Regions from separate parts of the Brevibacillus humidisoli genome, predicted to be linked through region 4. Evidence: riboswitches for the same ligand, from Rfam matches in the RefSeq annotation. Region 4 holds a riboswitch; each other region holds the start of a gene.

Region 1 (5,782 bases), 850 kb from region 4:
TGCTGTTTCGCCGTAGCGAGCATTTCTTCCACCTGTCCAAGATCCCCCATCAGATAGCTGAGCACAATGCCCATCTGTGACATCAGGTTTTCCGCCTTTTCAATCGTCTGCCCTAGGTTGCGGAGCCGTCTCTCCAGATCGTCGCGACGTTTTCTCAGGTTGGTTTCCTTCTCACGCGCGAGCAGCAGATCAATCTGGACATCGTGGGCAGTTTCGTAAGCAACCCGGATATCGTCCTCCGTGTAGCTGTTAAAGTCTCTGCTGACCATCATCAAACTGGAGCGTGCCTGACGATATTTAAGGTCGAGTTCGTCTACCTGACTGATCACTTCCCCTATGGTATCCCGCACTTCCTGTAATTCCTGCTGGATGTTTTGATATTCATGCCTGGCGGTTTCCGCGATTTCAAAAATTTGCTCCTTGCTGGATTCGACAGCTTTTATCGTCTTTTTAATGACTCCGTCCAGCACACTCACGTCTATGCCCATCGTTTGGGTACTCCTCTCATCACTTCATCCTAACCGACTGGAATAACTGCCTCAGCCGGTTCTCGTCAAAATCCTGCAATCCCACATCATATCGAGGGATTTCGATCGGATTCACATCTTCTGCAACGAGTCCTGGAAGAGAAGTGAAAATGTGGCGATAGCCTGCTTGTCTGGCCGTCTCCAAAACGGTGTCGTTAAAGTATCCATAAGGAAGGGAGATGCTTGTCACTTGATGCCCGATCAGATCTTTTAGAGCAGCTCGCGACATCTTAAAGTCGACAAACAACCGATCCCGGTACTCTTCCTCCTTTTCAACTCGATGCAGATCCTCGAGATAGACAGGAGAAGTCCTGGGCCCCAGTTCTCCCCATTCGCTTGCAATCTCCATCGCGTGCAGGCTGTAGGTGTGTGACCCTAGTTCAACTAGCCCGCTGCCCGTCATTTCGGCAATCTGCGAGTGGGATAGCGGGGAAATCATGTTTTCCCGCTTTCTCCCCTGAACATCCCGCAGGTTTCCGGCGATCACAAAGTTGACTGATGGATAACCGTACTTTTCCAACACAGGAAATGCTTCTTTGTAATAACTTTCATACCCATCATCAAAGGTAATCAAAACCGCGTTTTTCGTGAGCAAGACTCCGGTGTCGACAAACCGCAGAAACTCTCCCAGCGAGATAGGCCGCAAGTCGTTCTCATGCAAAAAAGCCATATGAGAAGCGAATTGTTCGGGACGAATGACGTACCGGGTCTGCGGGTTGTCAGCAATATGATGGTACATCAGGACGACTACTTGATCGCGGTACCATGTCTGCTCTTGGAGCGGCTTAGGTGTAGGCACATCCGTCGATGGAAGCGGTGCTTCTATCGTTGAATCGTTCTGCCTATGATCTTTAGACGTGGGAGATGGGGGAAAATGTTGCATATTGTCAACATCTTTCGCCATTTTCGTATTTGTTAACAAAAATAACCCTACCATTACCAACGTAATGACCGCAGTCATTACGATCAAGTAAGGGAATCGTCTGAACACGAAGCTTCCTCCTTCTCACTGGCCTGTTCGCATTGAAGATGGAGCCGCCAGAGGAATGCCTGTAGGGTACGATTTGATTCCTCCTAATCATTCGACATAGGTAATAAGAATCCTTTATACACTAAGATCCAACAGAGGAAAGGCGAACCACAAAAAGCGCCCGGCTGATCAGCCAAGCGCTTTTGTGACATGGATTACGCTCTTATTTTGTCAACTGGGCAGCATCCTGTTTGAGCGCTTCCGCCTTGTCTGTTTGTTCCCAAGGAACCTGTAGGTCGTTACGGCCAAAGTGCCCATATGCTGCAGTCTGCTTGTAGATCGGACGGCGCAGGTCCAACTGCTTGATGATCCCGGCAGGACGCAGGTCAAAGTGCTTTCGAACCAGGGCAACCAAGTCCGATTCAGACACCGTTCCTGTGCCAAACGTATCGATCGCAATCGAAACTGGCTGTGCCACCCCGATCGCATAAGCGACCTGTACCTCACATTTTTCAGCAAGGCCGGCAGCAACAATGTTTTTCGCTACATAGCGGGCAGCATACGCACCGGAGCGATCCACCTTGGTCGGATCTTTCCCCGAGAAAGCACCTCCGCCGTGTCGGGCATAGCCACCGTATGTATCGACAATGATCTTGCGGCCGGTCAATCCAGCATCTCCCTGCGGCCCGCCGATGACAAAGCGGCCGGTCGGATTGATAAAGTACTTCGTTTGCTCATCCAGGAATTCGGCTGGCACCACTGGCTTAATCACGTGCTCCATCAGATCAGCCTTGATTTGTTCCAGGGTGGTCTCTGGTGCATGTTGGGTGGAGATGACAATCGTATCGATGCGAACCGGCTTGTCACCATCGTACTCTACGGTTACTTGTGTTTTGCCGTCAGGACGCAGGTAGGCAAGGGTTCCGTTCTTCCGCACTTCAGTGAGTCGACGGGCCAGTTGGTGGGCCATACTGATCGGAAGCGGCATCAATTCAGGTGTCTCATTGCAGGCAAAGCCAAACATCAGACCTTGATCGCCGGCACCAATCGCTTCAATCTCTTCATCTGTCATACTTCCTTCGCGTGCTTCCAATGCCTTGTCCACGCCGAGCGCAATATCTGCCGACTGCTCACCAATCGCTGTAATGACGCCGCACGTATCGGCATCGAAACCAAACTTGGCACGGTCATATCCAATCTCCCGGATCGTGTCACGAACCAACCTTTGGATGTCGACATAGGTATTGGTGGTAATCTCTCCTGCTACCAACACCAGCCCGGTTGTGACCGACGTTTCGCACGCCACCCGTGCATTGGGATCTTTCGACAAAATCTCGTCCAGGACCGCGTCAGAAATCTGGTCGCAGATTTTATCAGGGTGCCCTTCTGTAACAGACTCTGATGTAAAGAGACGACGACCTTTTTGCAGTGCCATAATCCAACCTCCTTTTGAACTTTTATACGAATAGTGTGGCTAGCCGAATCGGGTTTCTCTCACGTCCAAAAAATAAACCTTTTCCATCTTTTTGAGGAAAAGGTACTTTGTATGCGTTCCCTAACCTCTTATCGGCCAGAATGGCAACCATTCTGCTGGTTAGCACCGTACGAGACGGTTGCCGGGCTTCATCGGGCCAGTCCCTCCGCCTGCTCTGGATAAGAGTATCCATTACGGGTAATAGAATAACCGTTTTTTCCAGTTGTGTCAATGGACTACTGGCTGCGCGATTCGTATTTTCCGCGAACAATCACGTAGGCTGTCCCATCGTAATCAGGTGCCAAGCGAAGTCCACGGGAATCGGAACGAGGGATCAACAGCAGATGATTTAACCCGACTGGATCGCCCCCCTGCAGATCGACACCAGCCGTAAGATCGGTCAAACCATCTCCATTCTGACCAGGCACGGCGATTACTTGGCCTGTGCGGACAATAAATTCCGTGCCCTCAAAACCGTACAACGTCTCTCCCGGCGTCAGTTCCTCTACGACCAGACTGCTTCCTTGCGGCTCAGACTGCTGTTGCGAGGGTGCTTGTCCCCCGCCGAGCGCTTGTTGAATCTTCTCATCGACATAACTTTTCGTCACGACCGGATCATCCGCCGAGCCGGGAATACCGGCCGAACCGGCATAATCAGCCCACGCTTGCCCGGCAAAAATCAAGACGCCTACTGCGGCAAGAGCGACAATTCCCTTGATGTTCTTCTTCATCTCTTCTCCTCCTACAGGTTAAAGGCTTTGGTCAACAGGACGACCACCTCGACGCGGCGAGTTTTGGCCTGTGGTTGGAACGTCCGGTAGCTAATCCCTCTCACATATCCCAGGCTGGTGAGCGACTCGATTGCTGGTGACGCCCAGTAATCGACCGAAACATCTCGGTACGAACTTCGGCTGCGCTTGTAGGTGTACAACCCCTTGGCGCGCGCTACCATGACCGCCATCTCTGACCGGGTAACTGGCTGGTTGGGGCGAATCGTACGATCAGGGTATCCTGCCAAAATACCGAGGCTGTACGCTTTGATAATATTTTCGTGAGCCCAGTGTGCCCGGTTAATATCCCGGAAAGGATTTCTCACATTGACATTCCCCGTGTACAGCCCCTTCTCCGACATGGTACGGATCAGCATTGTGGCAAATTCTGCGCGCGTCACCGTCTGATTGGGCCGGAACGTAGAATCCTCAAATCCACGGACGATGCCCCGCTTGGACAGTCGGGCAATCTCAGCGCGAGCCCAGTGGTTGCTGATATCCCGATAACCATCAATCAGCCTCTCGCGAGTAATGGTGAGTCGGTAGGCGTCATACCGGAAGGGTACCATACTGTTCAGTCGAACATAATAGGTCCCGGGAGTTAATTTATATGCATAGATGTAGCTGCCTGCTCTCGATAGTTCTGCCACATTGGTAGCCGAAGCGAGTAGATAGTTGCGTGTCGGTCCTGCCTTGTAAAGCGAGAAATGGACGCCTGAGCGCACCGGGATGTATGGGGCGCGAATGGTCGCATACGTGTCTTCGGAGATGACAAACTGGAACCAGTCATAATCATGCTCTGTAGCCAGCGTTCCGGTCATCAGCATGCTGTTCCCCAGGTTGGTGGCGCGGTTGTAGGTATCGTTTGGCTCATTCTCATCCTGTCGCTCTGGTGTATATATGACCTCCAACTGGTATTCGCCGTTTACTTGATTTCCCCAGTAGTCGGTTAGTCTGACGTAGTATTTTCCTGTGGTGACATCCAGGTTGGCTTGCTCGATATTGGGAACAGAGCTGTTGTTGTCAATCTCAACACCTCTTTCCTTCTCTTTGGCGATGAACAGGACAGGATCAATCCGGTATGTATCCGATGTAACGGTCACACCTAGCTTGCCCGGACCACGCACGTAATACGAAAACCAATCGACATCTCCCGCACGGTGAAAATTGCCCAATATGCTGACGCGATTCCCTGGCGGCAGTGGTCGCGCCGCATCCAGTTGGTCATTGTTCTCATAACGGTCAGCTGCAATCTGAAAGCGGCTGGTCAGCAAGTAGGATAGGGAACCGGCCCCTCCGCCCCGCTCTACTTTTATATACACTCTCCCCTGTTCAACCGGAACATGCAAGGTGTGCCCCGAACTTGGATAGTAGGAGGTAGTCTGATCTCCATTGTAAAAGGTAATGGCAAGCGGCGCGACGGAATAGGATGATACCCAGACGGATGCGGACAGCTTACCGTCATAAGGTATATCGGTGTAGTACCAGTCAACGGTATCGGCGTGATCCAACGAACCGCGGACCTGCGACTCAATGGGAAATGCTGCTGCGGCTGGCCTGCTGTTGTTGGGCTCGTTAATGTCGGCCGGCAGCCCTCTGCGAACTGCGGCATCCACATTCAACAAACCGTAGCCTGTTTGTCTGTCCCATCCCTTGCTCCCCAGATCTGTAGCCGTGTGATAAAGCAGCTGACGCACTTCCAATGGTGTCAGGTGGGGGTGACGGCTCAAGATCATCGCCGCTGCTGCAGCAACCTGAGGAGCAGCTGCAGATGTGCCTTTAAATGACCAGTAGCCACCGCCCCGCTGGGTGGTGTAGATGCTCCAACCAGGAGCAACCAGGTTCAGTTCTGGTCCGGTATTGGACTGATAAATCACTTGGTTTTTTTCATTGACTGCTCCTACGGCTATGACTGTCGGGTAGCCGGCCGGATAGGTGACTCGACTGGATTCGTTTCCCGCGGCAGCAACGAGCACCACCCCACGCTCCTCGGCTCGCTTCACCGCCTGCTCCAACTGTGCAGAATGCTGTATACTGCTGA
Region 2 (5,782 bases), 200 kb from region 4:
TAAAACCCTTTTGCATAGATGTACGGTACGGCTGGCAAACCAGATTGTTTGAGCCAATCGTTGATTTTCCCGATGTCGTAGTATAATGTTCTACGAGAAATCGAGAAATGTTCCATCAATTCCTTGACTGACACGTAGTGATGGGACTGCAGTAGATACTGCAAGATTTGCATTGCTCTTTTGTCTAACATGGTGGCCACCTTTAGCACAAAATCATGCACAATCTGCTGCTTGCACAGATGGTAGAACATCTGTTTATACTACTACTTTACTATATGGGGCATTTGTATTGTCAGACCGAATGTTACCAAGCAGACTTGTGCAAAAATTGTTCCCTGGATACTAATGGGAAACGGCAGTTGTAGAATGAATAGGTGTGAAAGAAGCCAGCGAAACGGGTTGAAAAAGAAGCAGGTTAGTCTCGCGACAAGTGCGGAACAAGCAGATATCCTGCTATACCTAGTTGTGAGATCATCTTGTTTTTTGCGAACTTAGGATCTCAGGTGAATATTGCGGCTGTGTGTACGTCTTCATATAAGCAGACCATATTGTCAGTTAAGGAGAAGATATCGTCTGCGAGTTTGAATTCCCGCATAAAAGAAGAGAAGAGGCAGTTGCCTGCTGTCTGGAGGATGAAGCCGGCCAATAGGCAGCAATCCAGGAAAAGCGAGGAGGGTCAGCGGTGACCAAAGATCTATCCAAATACGTCGGATACACATTTGAGCCGTATGCGTATCGCGTAGAAGCAGGAAAAATCCGCGAGTTTGCACTTGCGATCGGCGATGACAACCCGATTTACCATGACAGAGATGTTGCCCAGCAGTCAGGCTTTCGCGACATCCCTCTACCCCCTACATTTTCTACCGTGATCGAGATGTGGGCAGGACCCAGTTTCGAACATTTGATAGAAGTGTTAGAGCTGGACCCGCTTCGCGTGCTGCACGGAAAACAACGGTACGATTACGGCAGTGTGATCTGCGCGGGTGATGAGATCACCGCCTGCTCACGGATTGTCGCTGCCGAGTCGAAAAGCAGAATGAACCTGTTCACATTGGTGACAGAGTATGCCAATCAGCAGGGAGAACAAGTACTGAGAGCTGAGTCGGTGATCATCGAGATGCAGGAGAGAATGAGAGCGAAGGAGGGAAAAGGATGAAAGAACTGCCCATCCTACATAAGCAAGCGATTACCCACACCCAATTAGTCCGCTACGCCGGTGCCTCTGGTGATTTCAACCCGATTCATACGGTTGTACCCGTAGCCAAACAGGCTGGACTGCAAGATGTCATCGCCCATGGGATGCTGGTGATGGGGTTCGCGGGACAGGCGCTGACAGAGTGGTTCCCCCGTCAGTATTTGCGCAGTTTCCAAGTGCGGTTTTCGCGAATGACCTATCCAGGCGAGCAGTTGTCTGTGAGTGGTCAACTAGTGGAGTCGATGGTCCGCGATGGTGAGGAACGCTGGCTCGGCGAGCTGATCGTGACCAACCAGACGGGTGAAGCAAAGCTGAAAGGAACCTTTGAAGTATGGAAAGGTGAACCAGAAGGTTCGGAGAACTTACCATTAATTCCCTAGAAAATTGATTCACATTTTTACCGTTATTAGAAATAGAAGCCTTCTCCTCCTCGGGAAAAAGGTTGTCGACAGTCCCACCCAAATACGCGCAGACCGGGTGGGGCCTTTTTGTGGGACCGAAGACATACAGATATGTAAAATCAGGAAAAAAACACATTATATGAAAAGGGTTGATAAAATCATATTTTCATTTAAAATGAAAAAGAAGTTCATAGAAAGACCCCTTATTATGAGTGGTGGAGGGACTGGCCCGATGAAACCCGGCAACCCACTGGAAGGCAAACTTTCAGGAAGGTGCCAATTCCTGCAGGCATACGACCTGGCAGATAAGGGAGAGCGGTGCAGATGCGATCCTCTTCCCTGTCAGCAGGGGAGAGGTTTTTTCGTATTCTTTTACACTTACACAACAAGGAGAGAAGCAGTCATGAAGAGAGTATTTTTGCTGCTGTGTCTGTTTGCCTTGGCCTTGGCTGGCTGTGGCGGCGGCGGGCAGCCAGCGGACTCCAGCCAGTCGCAATCGGCAGAAGGAGATCGAGGCCAAGATCAGCCGAAGAAACGGATCGCCCTGGTGCTCCCGGAAAAAATCGGCGTCAATCCGTTCTTCCAGCAGATGGATGAAGGGGTTAAGAAAGCGGCTGAGGAGTTTGGACTGGAGGCAAAAACAATTGAGGCGACCGATCCCAACGCGTTCGAAGAAAACCTGCGGGTTGCGGTGGCTGAACAGTACGATTTGGTTATTACGGCTACCTTTCAGGCAGAAGATGCTTTGAAAAAAGTGGCGACAGAAAATCCGGACCGTCAGTTTGCGATCATCGACACGGTCATTGATCTGCCCAACGTGCGCAGCGTCTCATTCCGCGAGCACGAAGCGGCATACCTGATGGGGGCTGCCGCCGGACTGGCGACCAAGACAGGAAAAGTGGGAATGGTAGCAGCGATGGATATTCCACTGTTGAAAAAATATACGGTTGGCTTCGAGGAAGGTCTGAAAGCGACCAATCCGGATGCGGAGTTCCTGTTGAACTACGTAGGCAGCTTTGAAGATCCGGCAAAAGCGAAAGAATTGGCGCTGCTGCAGCATTCACAAGGTGCTGATTTTATTGCAGGGGCCGCTGCTGTAGGCGATCTGGGCGTGTTCGAAGCGGCCAAGGAGAAAGGGTTTTACACAGCCGGCCAAGACATAGACCGTACGGAAGTGGACCCGGAACATGTCGTCTTGTCACAACTAAAGGGTACCGATGTAGCGGCGTATGAGACGGTAAAAGATTTTGTCAACGGCACGTTTACACCAGGGGTGGTCGATTACGGATTGAAAGAGAAAGGCGTTGGTCTCACTTTCGTCACCCACGAAAGCAAGTCTCCGCTCCATCCGTTTATCGGCGAAGAGACGATCGCCAAAGTGAAAGAAATCAATGACGAGATCGTCTCTGGCAAGCGTGAGGTCCCCGACCCGCTGAAAAACTAGATCGGGCAAACCGGCTACCCACCGTAGTCGGTTTCCTCTTTTCTCGACAAAGGGGTGACACTGTGTGACTGTTTTACTGGAAATGGAGAACATCACCAAGCTGTATGGCACGTTTGCCGCCAATCAGCAGGTTAGCTTTTCCCTCAGACAAGGGGAGATCCACGCGATCGTGGGGGAGAATGGAGCGGGCAAAACAACGCTGATGCGCATGTTGTACGGCATGGAAAAGCCGACAGATGGCACCATCCGGATCAACGGAGAAGTGAAGCGGTTTGACAGCCCGGCAGACGCGATCAAAAGCGGGATCGGCATGGTTCACCAGCACTTCATGCTGTTTCCCACTTTCACGGTGGCAGAAAATATCGTGATCAGTCAGGAACCGGCAAAAGGGGTCTGGTTTGACCGGAAAAAGGCGGCCGCTCAGGTGAAGGAGCTCTCGGAAAAGTACCGGATGAGCGTCGATCCCCACAAGAAGGTCTGGGAGTGCACCCTGGGCATGCAGCAACGTGTGGAGATTCTCAAGGTCCTCTACCACGGTGCCGATATCGTGATTCTCGATGAGCCTACGGCCGTGTTGACGCCGCTGGAGGTAAAAGAGCTGCTGGTTACACTGAAACATCTCGCTCAGCAAGGAAAAAGCGTCATCCTGATCACGCACAAACTGCACGAGGTGATGGAAGTGGCCGATCGTATCACGGTGCTGCGGGGTGGACAGGTTACGGGGACGCTGAAAACAGCGGAGACAAACGTGGAGGAACTCTCCCGGTTGATGGTCGGCCGCGACATCGCTGAGATCCAGCGCAGCGAACGGCCGCGAGGTGATGTGCTGCTTGCGGTAAACGAACTGTTTATCCGCGGCAACTCGGGGAAACCGCTGTTGGACCGTGTCAGTTTTCGCGTCCATGCTGGTGAGATTGTCGGGATTGCCGGTGTGTCCGGCAACGGTCAGTCAGAACTGATACAGGTCATCACCGGTCTGCGCAAGGCAGACCAGGGAGACGTTTACCTGCTCGGACAACCGATCACCAACGCACCGGTGCGCAGCATTCGACAGCAGGGTATGGCCCACATCCCGGAAGATCGTTATCTGTTGGGAGCAGCCAAGGACGGCAGTATCGTCGAAAATGCGATCTTGCATCAGTACGTGCAGCCGCTCTACCGGCGCTTTGGCCTGCTCAGGCAGAAGCGGCTCCAGCAGTTGACCGAGCGCTGGGTGAAACAGTTTGCTGTCAAAACCAACTCACTGTATGAAAAAGCGCAGCATCTGTCAGGGGGGAACCTGCAGAAGCTGATCGCCGCCAGAGAGATCGGACAGGAGACGCCTTTTTTGCTAGCGGCTGAGCCGACCCGTGGCGTAGACATCGGGGCCATGGAGTTTATTCATGCCCAGCTGCTAAAAAAGCGGGAGCAGGGTGACGCGATCCTGCTCGTCTCATCGGAATTGTCAGAAGTGATGGCCTTGTCCGACCGCATCCTGGTGATGTACGAAGGCAGAGTTGTCGGGGAGTTGGACAGTCGGGAAGCGACGGAAGAAGCGATCAGCCTGTTGATGGCGGGAGGAGGAGCACGATGAGAACGAAAGAACTAGCTTTTGCCCTGCTCCATCCGCTGCTGGCCGTATGCGTCGGGCTGCTCGCCGGTGCCCTTGCGATCTGGGTGGTGGGTGCTTCGGTAATCGAGACGTATGCCGAACTGTGGAAAGGTGCGTTTGGCAGCTTTTACTTTTTTACCAATACGCTAACCAGAGCGACGCCGATCATCCTGATCGGATTGGGGGTGGCGCTTGCCTTTCGAGCCGGGTTTTTCAATCTCGGGGCAGAGGGCCAAATGGTGCTGGGAGCTGTGTCGGCTGCTTTAACGGCTCTCTACCTGCCAGGTCCTGGATGGGTGAAGCTGATCGCGGCCTTGTTGGCCGGGTTTCTCGCAGGAGGGCTTTGGTCGATCCTCGCTGGTTGGCTGGATGCCGCCTTCCGCTTAAATCTGTTGATTACGACCTTGCTGATGAACTATATTGCCGCCTTGTTTGCCGGTTATCTGGTGACCGAACCGTTTAAGGACACATCAGGTTCGGCAGCGATGGCACAGACGCCGATGATCGACAATACGGTCTGGCTGCCCAAGCTGTTTTCCGGCATGAGCCTGCACGCCGGTTTTCTGATCGCGGTCACGGCGGCGATCCTGCTGTACTTGATGATCCGCTCCAGCTCATTTGGCTATGAAGTGAGGGTGTTGGGATACAATCCTTCCTTTGCCGCTTACGGCGGCATCCGCCGCACACGGGTGATGCTGTGGAGCATGCTGATCAGCGGCGGGTTGGCGGGACTGGCAGGAACAGTGGAAGTATTGGGCATGCAGTATCGTTATATCGATGGCGCCTTGACCGCACCGGGGTACGCCTGGACCGGACTGATGGCCACTTTGCTGGCCAATTCTCATCCGCTGGGTACCGCTGCTGCCGGCATTCTGTTGGCTGCGTTGGAGACGGGAGCGATGGGAGTGGAACGCAATACAGAGGTGCCGCTGGAGATAGCCAGTGTGATCCAGGCTGTCCTGATCTTGTTCGTCTCGGTCAAGTTTAGCTACTCGTTCTGGAAACGGAAAAAAGGGAGGGGATCACATGGAACAACTGCTTGACCTCTCCTTGTTGAACTCAACCATCCGGATGGTGACGCCGATCCTGCTTGCCGCTCTCGGAGGAGCGCTCTGCGCCCGCGTCGGGTTGTTTAACGTGGGGCTGGAAGG
Region 3 (5,782 bases), 110 kb from region 4:
TTCTTTAACGCCTGGTTTAGCTGAGTGCGGGTCACTCCAGGCTGTACGCGGACAAGAAAATCTTCGGGACGAATCTCCAGAATCTCGTTCATGTATTGGAAGTCGATCGAGATGCCGCCCTTGAGCGGGACGCAGTGCCCTTCCAGGCTGGAGCCTGCTCCAAAGGGAACCACAGGGATGTGGTGTTCGGTGGCGTATTGGAGGATGGCGGACACCTCTTTTGTTGAGACGGGAAAGACCACGATATCAGGCAGTACAGGGTTGTGATGCGATTCGTCCTTGCTGTGCTGCAGCAGGATCGATTCGGTCTCTGTCGCCCGTTCGTCTGCGGTCAAGCGTCTGATGTCGCGAAGCAGACTGGCTTGATTTAGCCTCATGTTGTATGCCTCCCGTGCGCGATAACAGGATTACGCGCTCTTTTTTAACTTGCGGGCAGCCCAGTTTCCCAATGATTGGATCAATTGTACGAGACAGATCAGGATGATCACCGTGGCGATCATCACCTCAATATCCCACTGCTGATACCCGTAGCGCAAAGCAAGGTCGCCCAAGCCGCCGGCACCCACCGCACCCGCCATGGCGGTTGCACCGATCAAACCGATGGTGGCAATGGTCAGACACAAGACGATACCAGGTCTCGCTTCACGAATCATGATGCGGAAGATGATCTGCGAGCGAGATGCACCCATGGCCTGATAGGCCTCAACCACCCCGCGGTCCACCTCCAGCAGTGCCGTTTCCATCAAGCGGGAGATATATGGGGCGGTATAGACGATGAGTGGGACAATCGCCCCTTCGATACCGATTGACGTGCCGACGATCAACTCTGTAAACGGAATGATCGCCACCATTAAAATAATAAACGGGAGCGAACGAATCACGTTAATGATTGTATTCAGGGTATGGAAAATCAATGCGCTTGGCGCAAGATGGCCGGGCCGGGTGATCACCAGCAGCACTCCCAGCGGGATGCCGATCAAGGTAGCGATAAACAGCGAAATCCCCACCATGATCACTGTTTCCTGTAGCGATTGCCCGAACAAGGGCAGCATTTCCTGCAGACGTTCGATCATCCTGCCACCTCCTCTTGCGGGACTAGATCGACACTGTAGACGGACTTGCGAAGGTAAGCGATTGCTTCCTCCACATCGTTCTCCTCTCCGGATATATGCAGCAGCAGGATGCCCAGCGCTGTACCTTTGATGGAGGTAATGGAGCCGTACAACAGGTTCGTGGTGACCGGGTAGCGAGCCGTCAACGTTCCCAACACCGGGTCCAAGGCCGCATCGCCGCGGAAGGCGACTCGCAGCACTTTGGCAGCGGGACCGGTATGCTTGATCTTGGCCATCATGTCGGCCGGGACTTCGTCGTCAAAGATCGTCCGGATGAAGTTGCGTGTGGTCTGTTGCTTCGGACTGCTAAAAACATCGATCACACTGCCTTGCTCGATGATCACACCGTTTTCCATGATCGCTACGCGATCGCAGATTTTTTTGATCACCTGCATCTCATGGGTGATCAGCACAATCGTCAAGTTAAATCTTCGATTGATATCGAGCAGAAGCTCCAGAATCGAATCGGTCGTCTGTGGGTCGAGAGCAGAGGTTGCCTCATCGCACAACAGGATCTCGGGGTCCATAGCGAGAGCTCGGGCGATGCCGACGCGTTGTTTCTGCCCGCCAGAAAGCTGTGCCGGATATGCGTTGGCTTTGTCCTCCAGCCCTACGAGACGCAGCAGATCGGCCACCTTTTTATCGATCACGTCTTTGCGCACGCGGTTCATCCGCAAAATCTCGGCGACGTTGTCAAACACGTTGTAGGAAGAGAGCAAGTTGAAATGTTGAAAGATGATGCCTATTTTTTTGCGGGCATTGCGCAGCTCTTTCTCTTTTAGCGCCAGCATGTCCCGGCCGTTGACGGCGACTGTTCCACTGGTAGGCTTTTCGAGCAAGTTGATCGTACGGAGCAGGGTGCTCTTGCCTGCTCCGCTAAAGCCGATTACGCCGAAAATTTCTCCTTTTTTGATTTGTACGCTGACGCCTTTCAACGCATCTATCTGCTTGTTTCCAACTCTGTACGTCTTGTGTATATCGGTAAGCTGTATCATGGATCGGGGCTCCTCGCTGTTCAAAGATGTGTTTCCCTACCAGGAGGGGAGCACTGCTCCTGCAAAGTGTTCTTCGATAAACTTCTTCACTTCTTCGGAACGGTAGATTTCCACCAGTTTTTTGTAGGTAGGGTTCTCCTTCTCTGATTCGTTCACAGCCAGAACATTTACATAGGGGGAGTCTCCGCCTTCTGCAAAGATCGAATCTTTCGTTGGATTGTACCCGGCTTCCATGGCGAAGTTGGTATTGATGCTGGCTGCATCAAGATTGTTGAGTGAGCGAGCGAGAAACGGTGCTTCCAGCTCCTTGAACTCCAGGTTTTTCGGATTATCGGTGATATCTTGCGGTGTGGCCTGATCGCCGACACCCTCTTTTAATGTGATCAGACCGGCTGACTGATAGAGCAGCAGTGCTCGCGCACGGTTGGTCGGATCATTTTGAATCCCGACGATTCCCCCTTCAGGGATCTCCTCTACGCTTTTATACTTGGTGGAGTATAGCCCCATCGGGAAGGTGACAGTTTTGCCGATTACCACGATGTTGGTTTTATGGTCTTGGTTAAATTTTTCGAGAAACGGAATCGTCTGAAAACTGTTGAGGTCAATGTTTCCTTTGTCAAGAGCCTGGTTCGGCAGGACGTAGTCGTTGAATACGACGACCTCTACTTCCAAACCTTCCGCTTTCGCTACCTCTTTCACCTTGTTCAGAATCTCTTCATGCGGTCCCCCGGTCACACCTACTTTGATCACTTGCTGCTCGGCGGATTGTCCGCCTGTTTGGGCCGCTTCTTCTTTGCCGCCGCATGCTGAAACCAATGTAGCCATTATGAGCAGGATAGCTGCTAATAAACTCTTTTTCATATTTTGATTTCTCTCCTTTTTTCTATGGTGCAGAACATGTGCGCATCAGTCTGGACTCCGTTTTCTTGTGCCACAGTATTACATCGATGGGGGTCATCCGCTCCTTTCCATGAAAAAACCTCTTCCGAAGGAAGAGGTGGAAGCCAGATTCAATTCAGGTCTACCATTCCTCTCTTATCTCCCGGAGCAGTTCCGCTGGATTTGGCACCACAATTAAACAATTAGGTTGCCGAGGTTTCATTGGGCCAAGTCCCTCCACCTCTCTTCATAAGAGATTTTCGTTATATGGTTGGTCAGAATTCCTATCTGATTAGTTGGATTATACTGTAACAAAAAAAGCTTGTCAAACATTACCGGTATTTACAACGAACGAACTCCCTCTAGGAAAAGAGGGAGCCTGCTCGTTGACGATTACTCCTTGACTCGAACCGCCGTTCCCGTAGCGACGACAATCATCATGCCTTCGCGCAGTGTTTCGAAATCGAGATCGACTCCGATGACGGCATTGGCCCCGAGTCGTCTGGCTTTCTCGGACATCTCCTGAAGGGCCAGTTCCCGCCCTTCATTCAGCTTGCTTTCGTATGCTCCGCTGCGTCCTCCGATAATATCTGTGATACCGGCGAGAAAATCACGTACCACATTGGCCCCCATGATTACCTCTCCGCTAACCACGCCGTAGTACTCCACGATCTCTTTTCCTTGCAGTGTGCTGGTAGTCGTTATGATCATTCGTGTTCCTCCTTATCCGTACTCGGTTTATTGTTTACTATAGAGACTACGAACAACCACAGGGAAAAGTTTCAGAATGGTAAAATGGTTTGCAGTAGTTTGATCTGTACTGGTTTTGGGAATATACTGGTAGCTAGTCCGAACAGGAGGGAATCTTGTGTTCAACGAGCGACGTGTCGATTGGCGATACAGGTGGTTGGTCATTACAGCCGCATCCGTCTTGTATGCCTTTCTGTCTTATGCAACAGCAGGCATCGAAGTAGGAGATACTGCCCACTTTCGACCTGCTATCGCGATATTGGCCGTTACTGCTGCAATATTTGGGCCGGTAACCGGTTTTTTCGTCGGCTTTCTGGGGAATATGGGAGTGGATCTGCTTCTTCAGGATATCTGGTGGCACTGGAGTGTCGCCAACGGCATCATCGGTTTTATTACCGGGCTGCTGTATGTCGTTCCCGGATATCAGCCTAGACAGGGCCAGATGCTGGGCATGCACCTGGTGATGTTTGTTGTGCTGGCAGCAGCCGGCAACTATACAGGACTTACGCTTGCGGCGCTGCTTGATGTGATGGTGTCTGAGACTCCGTTTCAGGAGGCGATTTTCGGGTGGGCGGTTACGCCAGCCACATCCAATGTACTGCTCAGCAGCGTATTGGGCATCCCGCTCCTGTATGGATATGTGGTGTGGAAACGCATTCAAATCTCTTCCGTCGTACCGTGTGAAGATGGGGATTGTGATTGAGATGGGGGGAGGAGATGGAGATATAGGCATCTCCGCTTTTGAGCTGGCCCGAATCCGATCACATATCCATCTGGATCTCTTATCACAAACTCCTTCCATGTACCGCACGGAAATCTCTCTATCTACAGTCCGATCCAAATAGCTGCACCTTTGGCCACAAATTTTTGATACGGTGCGTGTCCTGTCCTTCTTCTAGCCGATAGAATCTCTTTTGTTCAACTTTGATCTCACCAAGGATATTCAAACAGATCTTTTTCCTGATTTATCCATGTGCCCCTCCTTGACGTTACTGGGAGATAGACGAAAAAAAACGAGCGATTCCTTACGCGGCCAGGACGATTTTTATTTTTTTCTCTATAGAAGACAAAATGTTTGGATGAAGAAAGAGAGAAAAGCGCCGAACCATAGCGGTCCGGCGCTTACAATCCTTTTACGATTGCTTTCTCATGCTGCCCAGCTCTTCGACGATCGCTGTCATTTCATTAATGCTGAACGATTGTTTTTTCTGCACCATATTGTACAGGTACAATAGATCTTCATAGCTGGAGAGGTCAAAGTCTTCCGGCCGCATCACAGATGCATTGACCATGTTTAGTTTTCCTTTGATCCCTTCCAGTACAAAACGCAGGTTTTCCTGGGTGGCTTCTTTCAGATCAGCCATTGCACAGATTCCCCCTTTACTTGGTTAATTGGCCGCGGGTGACGCCCAGTTGGTTGATCGCATTCAGCGTCCGCCATACATGGGTGCCGCTTACCTGTCCGCGCATCGCCTGGCGGTACAGGCTAATCACTTCCTGTACGCGATCAGCTTCTTCTTCTAGGAATTCAATCCGATAGCTGCCCACTCCATACTTGATAAACTCTGTCAGATATTCGGCACCAGACTGGTCGATGGCATTGTATACGGTGTTGCGGCAGCCAGTGTCCACTCGAACCGGGTGGGAGAAGCCGACCCGATCCTGCAGCGAGATCCGCGACTGCTCACAAGGTGTTCCGCAGTTGGTGTGGTCGGTACCGTCGCTTAGGAATGTGCAATAGACACAGTGTTCGGTGTGAAACATCGGCATGTGCTGATGAATCACCACTTCCATCCGGGATGGATCGGTATGGGCCAAGAGGTCCATCATTTGCTGGATGTTTAAGTCGTATGATGCCGTTACTCGTTCCATACCAGTCTCTAAAAACAGGTTGACGGTCTTATGGTTGGCAATGTTGAGCGAAAAGTCTCCGATCAGCGGGATCGGATGCTCATCTTGTCGTGCCAGATAATAATAGAGTGCCCCGGTGTTGCGGATGAGGATGGCATCCGGTTTGCTTTTGGCGATCAGGGCCAGAACTCCATT
Region 4 (5,782 bases):
TGCGCAACGTATCATCCTCATTGGAAGAAACCCAGGTGGAATACCAGGTTGAAATCGATGCAGACCAAGCTAGTCATTATGGTTTGAGCACGTCGCAGATCCTCTCCAACGTGCGAACGGTATTCCAGGGACAGACGGTCACCCGCTATCGCACAGGTGAAGATGAGATTGACGTGGTTGTCAAGATGCCAGAGACGTTCCAGGAAGATATCAGCTTCCTCAATCAACTGCGTATCACCACGGCGAGCGGAGCGCAGGTCCCTCTCTCCTCTGTTGCCACGATTACGGAAGAGGCTGTACCGCAGATGATCAGCCGTACCGATCAGGCTCGGGAAGTAAGTATTACCGGAGATACTGTCGGACGGGATCTGAATTCGATCACGATGGAAATCAGGGCGAAACTGGATCAGCTTTCTTTGCCTGATGGCTACATCGTAGAAATGGGCGGGGATGCTCAAGAGATGGCTGAATCCTTTAGCAGCCTTGGACTGGCGATCATCTTGTCAATCGCTCTGGTCTACATGGTGATGGCCAGCCAGTTTGAATCCCTGTTCAGTCCGTTCATCATCATGTTCTCCATTCCGCCAACCTTGATTGGCGTCGTGGTCGGGCTGTTGTTGACCGGAAACCCGCTAAGTGTGCCAGCTTTGATCGGGTATATTCTATTGATCGGGATTGTCGTGAACAACGCGATCGTGTTGATTGACTACGTGAACACGCTTCGAAAACGGGGAGAAGAGAGAAACGAGGCCATTCTCCAAGCAGGGCCGCTGCGTCTGCGTCCAATCTTGATGACAACATTGACGACAGTACTTGCCATCATGCCGCTCGCGTTTGGCGGCGGTTCGGGGAATGAGTCGATGGCTCCTATGGCGATCGTCGTCATTTTCGGTCTCAGCTTTTCCACATTGATCACACTGTTCTTGATCCCGGTCGTCTACACCTTGTTTGACGATTGGGGACGCAAGATTCGTGGGTTCCGCTTTCGCAAGCGCCGGGGCCTGAAAACAGCCGCCGAAGAAGCCGGACCGAGTCTGGAAGGAGGAAACATATGAGACGTGTAAAACAATACCTGACGAGTTTTGTGATGCTGACATTGGTGTTAGCCGGCTGTAGTGCCCAACCGACTGCGGTGGAGGAACAGAAGGAAGAAGCGCCTATCCCGGTACAGGTGGAGAGTTTGACCGAAGGATCGGTTGGCGTAGCAGCAGGTTTGACAGGCACGCTTGCCCCAGGCAAGACGGTACAGGTCGCTCCTAAGGTAAGCGGCAAGATTCAAACACTCAATGTTGAACTGGGACAAAAAGTGAGCCAGGGAGATGTGCTGTTCAAGCTGGATCAACAGGACCTGATGAACAGCGTGCAGCAGGCAGAAGCGGCTTACAAGCTGGCATTGGCCAACTTCAAGCAGAGCGATACAAGTTCCGCTCAAGGGGTGGAGCAGGCTAAAAACAGCCTGACCCAGGCAGAGCAGGCGCTGAAAGACGCGAAGCTGAATGAACAACGGATGAATCAGTTATTCAGCCAGGGTGCCATCTCTCAGCAGCAATATGAGCAGGCGAAATCGGCTGTAACCAATGCGCAAACGGCCTATGACAATGCAAAAGCTACCTACGACGCAGCGCAGAAGCAAGTGGGAATCGGTGTATCCCAAGCCTCGGTTGACCAGGCTCGAGTCTCTCTGGAGAACGCTAGGGAACAACTGGCCAACTCAACGGTTACGGCTCCTATCTCTGGCGTAGTCTCATCTGTTTCAGGGTCGGTAGGAGAGATGGCCTCGCCACAGATGCCGGTAGTCGTGCTAGTTACCACTGATCCGCTGCTGGTCAAGGTGAACGTTTCCGAACAGGAGATTACAACGCTTCAGGTTGGCTCCAAGGTGACGGTTCACCTGCCGGCTTTGGATAAAGAACTGGAAGCTAGTGTAACGGCGATCAGCCCGGTGATGGATCAACAGGTCAAGGGATACCCGGTAGAAATCTCGATCCCCAATCCAACAGGTGAATTAAAGTCTGACATGGTCGCAAATGTGCAGCTGAGCGATGGCACCGAGAATGCCAAGACACTGGTTGTATCGAGAACGGCTGTGTTCGATCAGGATGGCAAGCGTTATGCGTACATTGTAGAAGGTGATCAGGCCAAGCAGGTGGAAGTAACCACTGGGGCCGAGTCAAGCGACAAGATCGAGATCCTGAGCGGCTTGAATAAAGGTGATCAAGTAGTCGTAAAAGGTCAGACGATGCTGAAGGATGGCGCCAAGGTCAAGATCCAGCAGACCGACAAGTAAGCAAACAGCTGTAAACGGGGGGATTGACATTGCTGCAACCCCCCGCTAGTATAGAAAAAGATCGAAAACAGAACGATCTGACAAGTCGATCACTTATCGAGAGAGGCGGAGGGACTGGCCCTATGAAGCCCGGCAGCGGGTCTCGCCCACAAGCGAGATGCTGTGCCAAATCCAGCAGGAGTACTTCCTGACAGATAAGGCTGTGCTGGCAGATGCATACCCCTTCTTCTGTATGGAAGAAGGGGTTTATTCTTTGGCTTGAAAGGAAGGACAGACGATGCGCATCAGACCCGCTTCCATCATGAATCAACTACCCACGCAATTCTTTTCTACTCTTGTGGCCAAAGTAAACAAGGTAATAGCGGAAGGGCATGACATTATCAACCTCGGGCAGGGGAATCCTGACTTGCCGACTCCCCCGCATATTGTGGAAGAATTGCAGAGACAGGCTGCCGATCCCATGCATCACAAGTATCCGCCGTTCCAGGGCAGACGGGAACTGAAAGAAGCAGTTGCCCACTGGTACAAGCAGGAATTCGATGTGGATCTCGATCCGGAAGAAGAGGTCGCCATCTTGTTTGGGAGCAAAACCGGGCTTGTCGAGATTTGTCAGGTGTTGCTTGACCCCGGTGATGTGGCATTGGTGCCCGATCCGGGATATCCAGACTACTGGTCGGGCGTGGCAATATCCGGCGGGCGCATGGTGATGATGCCGCTGCGGGAAGAGAACCAGTTTCTCCCCGGCTACGGTGAGCTGACGCCGGCAGATCTGGAGAGGGCAAGATTGATGTTCCTCAACTACCCGAACAATCCAACTGCGGTTACTGCCCCTATCCAGTTTTTCGAGGAAACAGTCCGCTTTGCACGGCGCCATGAGATCGTCGTATGTCACGATTTCGCCTATGGTGCGATCAGTTACGACGGCAAGAAGCCGGTTAGCTTTCTGCAGACCCCTGGCGCCAAAGAGGTAGGGGTGGAGTTCTACACACTGTCCAAAACTTACAACATGGCAGGATGGCGTGTCGGTGCAATGGTTGGCAACCGGGAGTTGGTTCGCATGATGAACCTGCTCCAGGATCACTATTTTGTCAGTTTGTTTGGTGCTGTACAGATGGCGGCAGTACGGGCGATGACCGATACACAGGAGTGCGTACGCCAACTGGTCGAAACCTATGAAAGTCGTCGCAATGCGTTGTTTGACAGCTTGCGACAGATCGGCTGGCAGGCGTCGCCTTCGCAAGGTTCTTTCTTTGCCTGGCTGCCGGTGCCGGACAAGATGGGGTCAGCCGCGTTTGCTGATCTGCTGCTGGAAAAGGCACACGTTGTGGTAGCACCGGGCATTGGATTCGGTGAGCATGGTGAAAACTACGTTCGGGTAGCATTGTTGACATCGGAGCAGCGATTGGTCGAGGCTGTCCAGCGAATCGCCAGATTGGAACTGTTTTCAGCAGGACGATAGGAGGGTGTCCAGCAGCGCTTGTGGCTTGCTGGGCATTTTCATATGATCAGGTCAATCAGGTACTTGGTTGACTTTTTGTTTCACGTGAAAACAGTAAATTCGGAAAATTGGGTCGAGTCTTGACGATTTTTCACCTTTTGCTGGGCAACTGCATAGGGTAAACGAGAGCCAAAAGAGGTTTGTTAGAAAAGAGTATGTCTGGATAAACTAACGATAAACTCATGCAGAAACAACACTCCTTGCTGTGAGCTTGATATTGACAGATAATGATTTTCATTATACGATGGTTGCAGATAATGATAATGAGTATCATTTCGCTTGATCATGTGAACTGATCTTCGCTGTACACAGGAGGGCGTTATGCGGTACCAGATCGACGGTTACACAGATATGTATACGGTGATTGCCAATGAGCGAAAAGTGGGCGGTGCGGTAGAGGCTGGCATGCTTCGCCTTCGTTCCGGAGAGGAGTACCGGAATGCGGTGATTACGCGTTTGGAAATGGCAGCTTCCCAGTTTTGTTCGATCGGCTTTGTCACCGAAGAGGGGCAGCGCTTGATCGTACACGTCAACGAGATTGGCATGATCGCCGATGCCAGGCACGTGAATGTATGCGAGCTGCAAAACGAGTGGATGCGGGAACAAAAGCTGGCAGAGCGCCTGCGTCATCTTAAGCGTCTGTGTGAGTTGAACGAGGGTAGTTGTACGCCTCCGTTTCAGGAAGAGGTGCAGATACTGGTTCAGGATGTGGGACTGGAGCAGGCAAGAGAGCACGTTGATCTGCCATTCCTCCCATCCGGGGAGCAAACAAAGGTCGTACGGATCGCTTAGCGCTTCTTTTCATAAAAAGTGGTACATAAACAAGCGGCAAGCCGTGAAAGGCGTGCCGCTTGTTTTCATTCCATAACCGGTTAGGATATTCCCACTGAGCTAAGTTCAAAACTAACTGCCGTGATTAACACGACGTCATTAGCCTGCCGTGATTAGCCCTCTGCTTCCTCCAACGTACAAATCGCACTGGGGCGCTTAATTCGCAGAACCACGCACTCGTATACACGGAACAGGTGGTTCATCTGCTCGTCGCCGAGGAAGGCCGTGTCAAAATCTTCAGCGATGGCCAGATCGAGATTGTGACGGCCGGTGGCAACCAGTACGCCTGCCTTACCCTTAATGACGGGTGATTGGTATACCCCGTCTGTGACCAGGCTGCGCACGTGCTCGATCTCCAGTACATTGGTCCCTTTGTGGACTCTGTGCAGCAGCGAGTACAGCTCTGGCGATACGACCAAGGCATAGGGGCCGCTGTGGCCCATCTTCAACAATTTGTTGCGGGCTTCCACGATATCGGCAAAGGCGTTGCCCGATTCCATCCAATCGCTTTTGATGTGCGTCAGCCGTCCTTTGACGTTCATGAGACCCGGCAGCTCAAACGGATCAGAACCGTTGAGGATCAAATCATCCTCCATCAAGGCGGAGCCGGCTGCAGCGTTGACCGCTGCACTGAGATCAAGCGGCATCCCCAAGGTACGAGCTTGTGAGACGTCACGCCAGTAGAGCATAAAATCCTTGTAGAGAATCGGAATCGTCAGACTGACTCTGCGGCTCGGCTGGGTCAGTTCCAGCGATTCCCCGCGCAGACTCAGGTTGCCGAAGCGGGACTCTTCGTAGATATCGTTTGTTACCGTTTGAACTCCCTCGCCTAGTGGTCCGTAAATATCGATAAAACGACGACCGACCAATTGACGGCGCGCCATTTCAATAACAGCTTCGTCCAGTTGCTCCCACTCTTCTTTGGAAAGGGGAGAGTCCGGAAATTTTCGCAGCTTGTCCATACTTTTCCTCCTGTGGTCATTGTACGGTTTTTCCATGTGCAACGTTTGAGCAGTCACCAGCAGTGCCATCAAGAAATCCACTCGCTGCCCTAACTTAGCTATGTAAGTCGCAGACTGCCTACGGTCAAACCTTTTTTGCCTGGTTTGGATACCTCTACCACCTGTTGAGGTGATGAATGGCTCCCGGTATCTTTGAGCGCACCA

What was found. Region 4 has a riboswitch for S-adenosylmethionine ahead of LOK74_RS14810 (pyridoxal phosphate-dependent aminotransferase). Riboswitches for the same ligand answer to the same signal wherever they lie in the genome.
Region 1: it holds a riboswitch for S-adenosylmethionine, as region 4 does, so the genes downstream of both, metK (methionine adenosyltransferase) here and LOK74_RS14810 (pyridoxal phosphate-dependent aminotransferase) in region 4, are expected to answer to the same signal.
Region 2: it holds a riboswitch for S-adenosylmethionine, as region 4 does, so the genes downstream of both, LOK74_RS15720 (BMP family lipoprotein) here and LOK74_RS14810 (pyridoxal phosphate-dependent aminotransferase) in region 4, are expected to answer to the same signal.
Region 3: it holds a riboswitch for S-adenosylmethionine, as region 4 does, so the genes downstream of both, LOK74_RS15280 (MetQ/NlpA family ABC transporter substrate-binding protein) here and LOK74_RS14810 (pyridoxal phosphate-dependent aminotransferase) in region 4, are expected to answer to the same signal.

The regions. Positions count from the first base shown of each region.
Region 1 is NZ_CP087263.1:3,849,188-3,854,969, forward strand. It holds gene LOK74_RS18825 (sensor histidine kinase) at 1-488, opposite strand, end outside; gene LOK74_RS18830 (polysaccharide deacetylase family protein) at 508-1,518, opposite strand; gene metK (methionine adenosyltransferase) at 1,721-2,926, opposite strand; SAM riboswitch class I at 3,058-3,157, opposite strand; gene LOK74_RS18840 (hypothetical protein) at 3,208-3,702, opposite strand; gene LOK74_RS18845 (S8 family peptidase) at 3,714-5,782, opposite strand, start outside.
Region 2 is NZ_CP087263.1:3,193,488-3,199,269, reverse strand. It holds gene LOK74_RS15735 (BglG family transcription antiterminator) at 1-191, opposite strand, end outside; gene LOK74_RS15730 (MaoC family dehydratase N-terminal domain-containing protein) at 683-1,156, shown strand; gene LOK74_RS15725 (MaoC/PaaZ C-terminal domain-containing protein) at 1,153-1,575, shown strand; SAM riboswitch class I at 1,797-1,908, shown strand; gene LOK74_RS15720 (BMP family lipoprotein) at 2,000-3,040, shown strand; gene LOK74_RS15715 (ABC transporter ATP-binding protein) at 3,105-4,613, shown strand; gene LOK74_RS15710 (ABC transporter permease) at 4,610-5,674, shown strand; gene LOK74_RS15705 (ABC transporter permease) at 5,658-5,782, shown strand, end outside.
Region 3 is NZ_CP087263.1:3,103,959-3,109,740, reverse strand. It holds gene LOK74_RS15295 (FAD-binding oxidoreductase) at 1-377, opposite strand, end outside; gene LOK74_RS15290 (methionine ABC transporter permease) at 408-1,073, opposite strand; gene LOK74_RS15285 (methionine ABC transporter ATP-binding protein) at 1,070-2,107, opposite strand; gene LOK74_RS15280 (MetQ/NlpA family ABC transporter substrate-binding protein) at 2,144-2,968, opposite strand; SAM riboswitch class I at 3,140-3,242, opposite strand; gene LOK74_RS15275 (YbjQ family protein) at 3,380-3,697, opposite strand; gene LOK74_RS15270 (ECF transporter S component) at 3,855-4,439, shown strand; gene LOK74_RS15265 (DUF1128 domain-containing protein) at 4,870-5,100, opposite strand; gene LOK74_RS15260 (U32 family peptidase) at 5,117-5,782, opposite strand, start outside.
Region 4 is NZ_CP087263.1:2,994,850-3,000,631, reverse strand. It holds gene LOK74_RS14820 (efflux RND transporter permease subunit) at 1-1,055, shown strand, start outside; gene LOK74_RS14815 (efflux RND transporter periplasmic adaptor subunit) at 1,052-2,287, shown strand; SAM riboswitch class I at 2,378-2,488, shown strand; gene LOK74_RS14810 (pyridoxal phosphate-dependent aminotransferase) at 2,565-3,746, shown strand; gene LOK74_RS14805 (hypothetical protein) at 4,107-4,577, shown strand; gene LOK74_RS14800 (family 1 encapsulin nanocompartment shell protein) at 4,730-5,578, opposite strand; gene LOK74_RS14795 (IMEF encapsulin system ferritin-like cargo protein) at 5,677-5,782, opposite strand, start outside.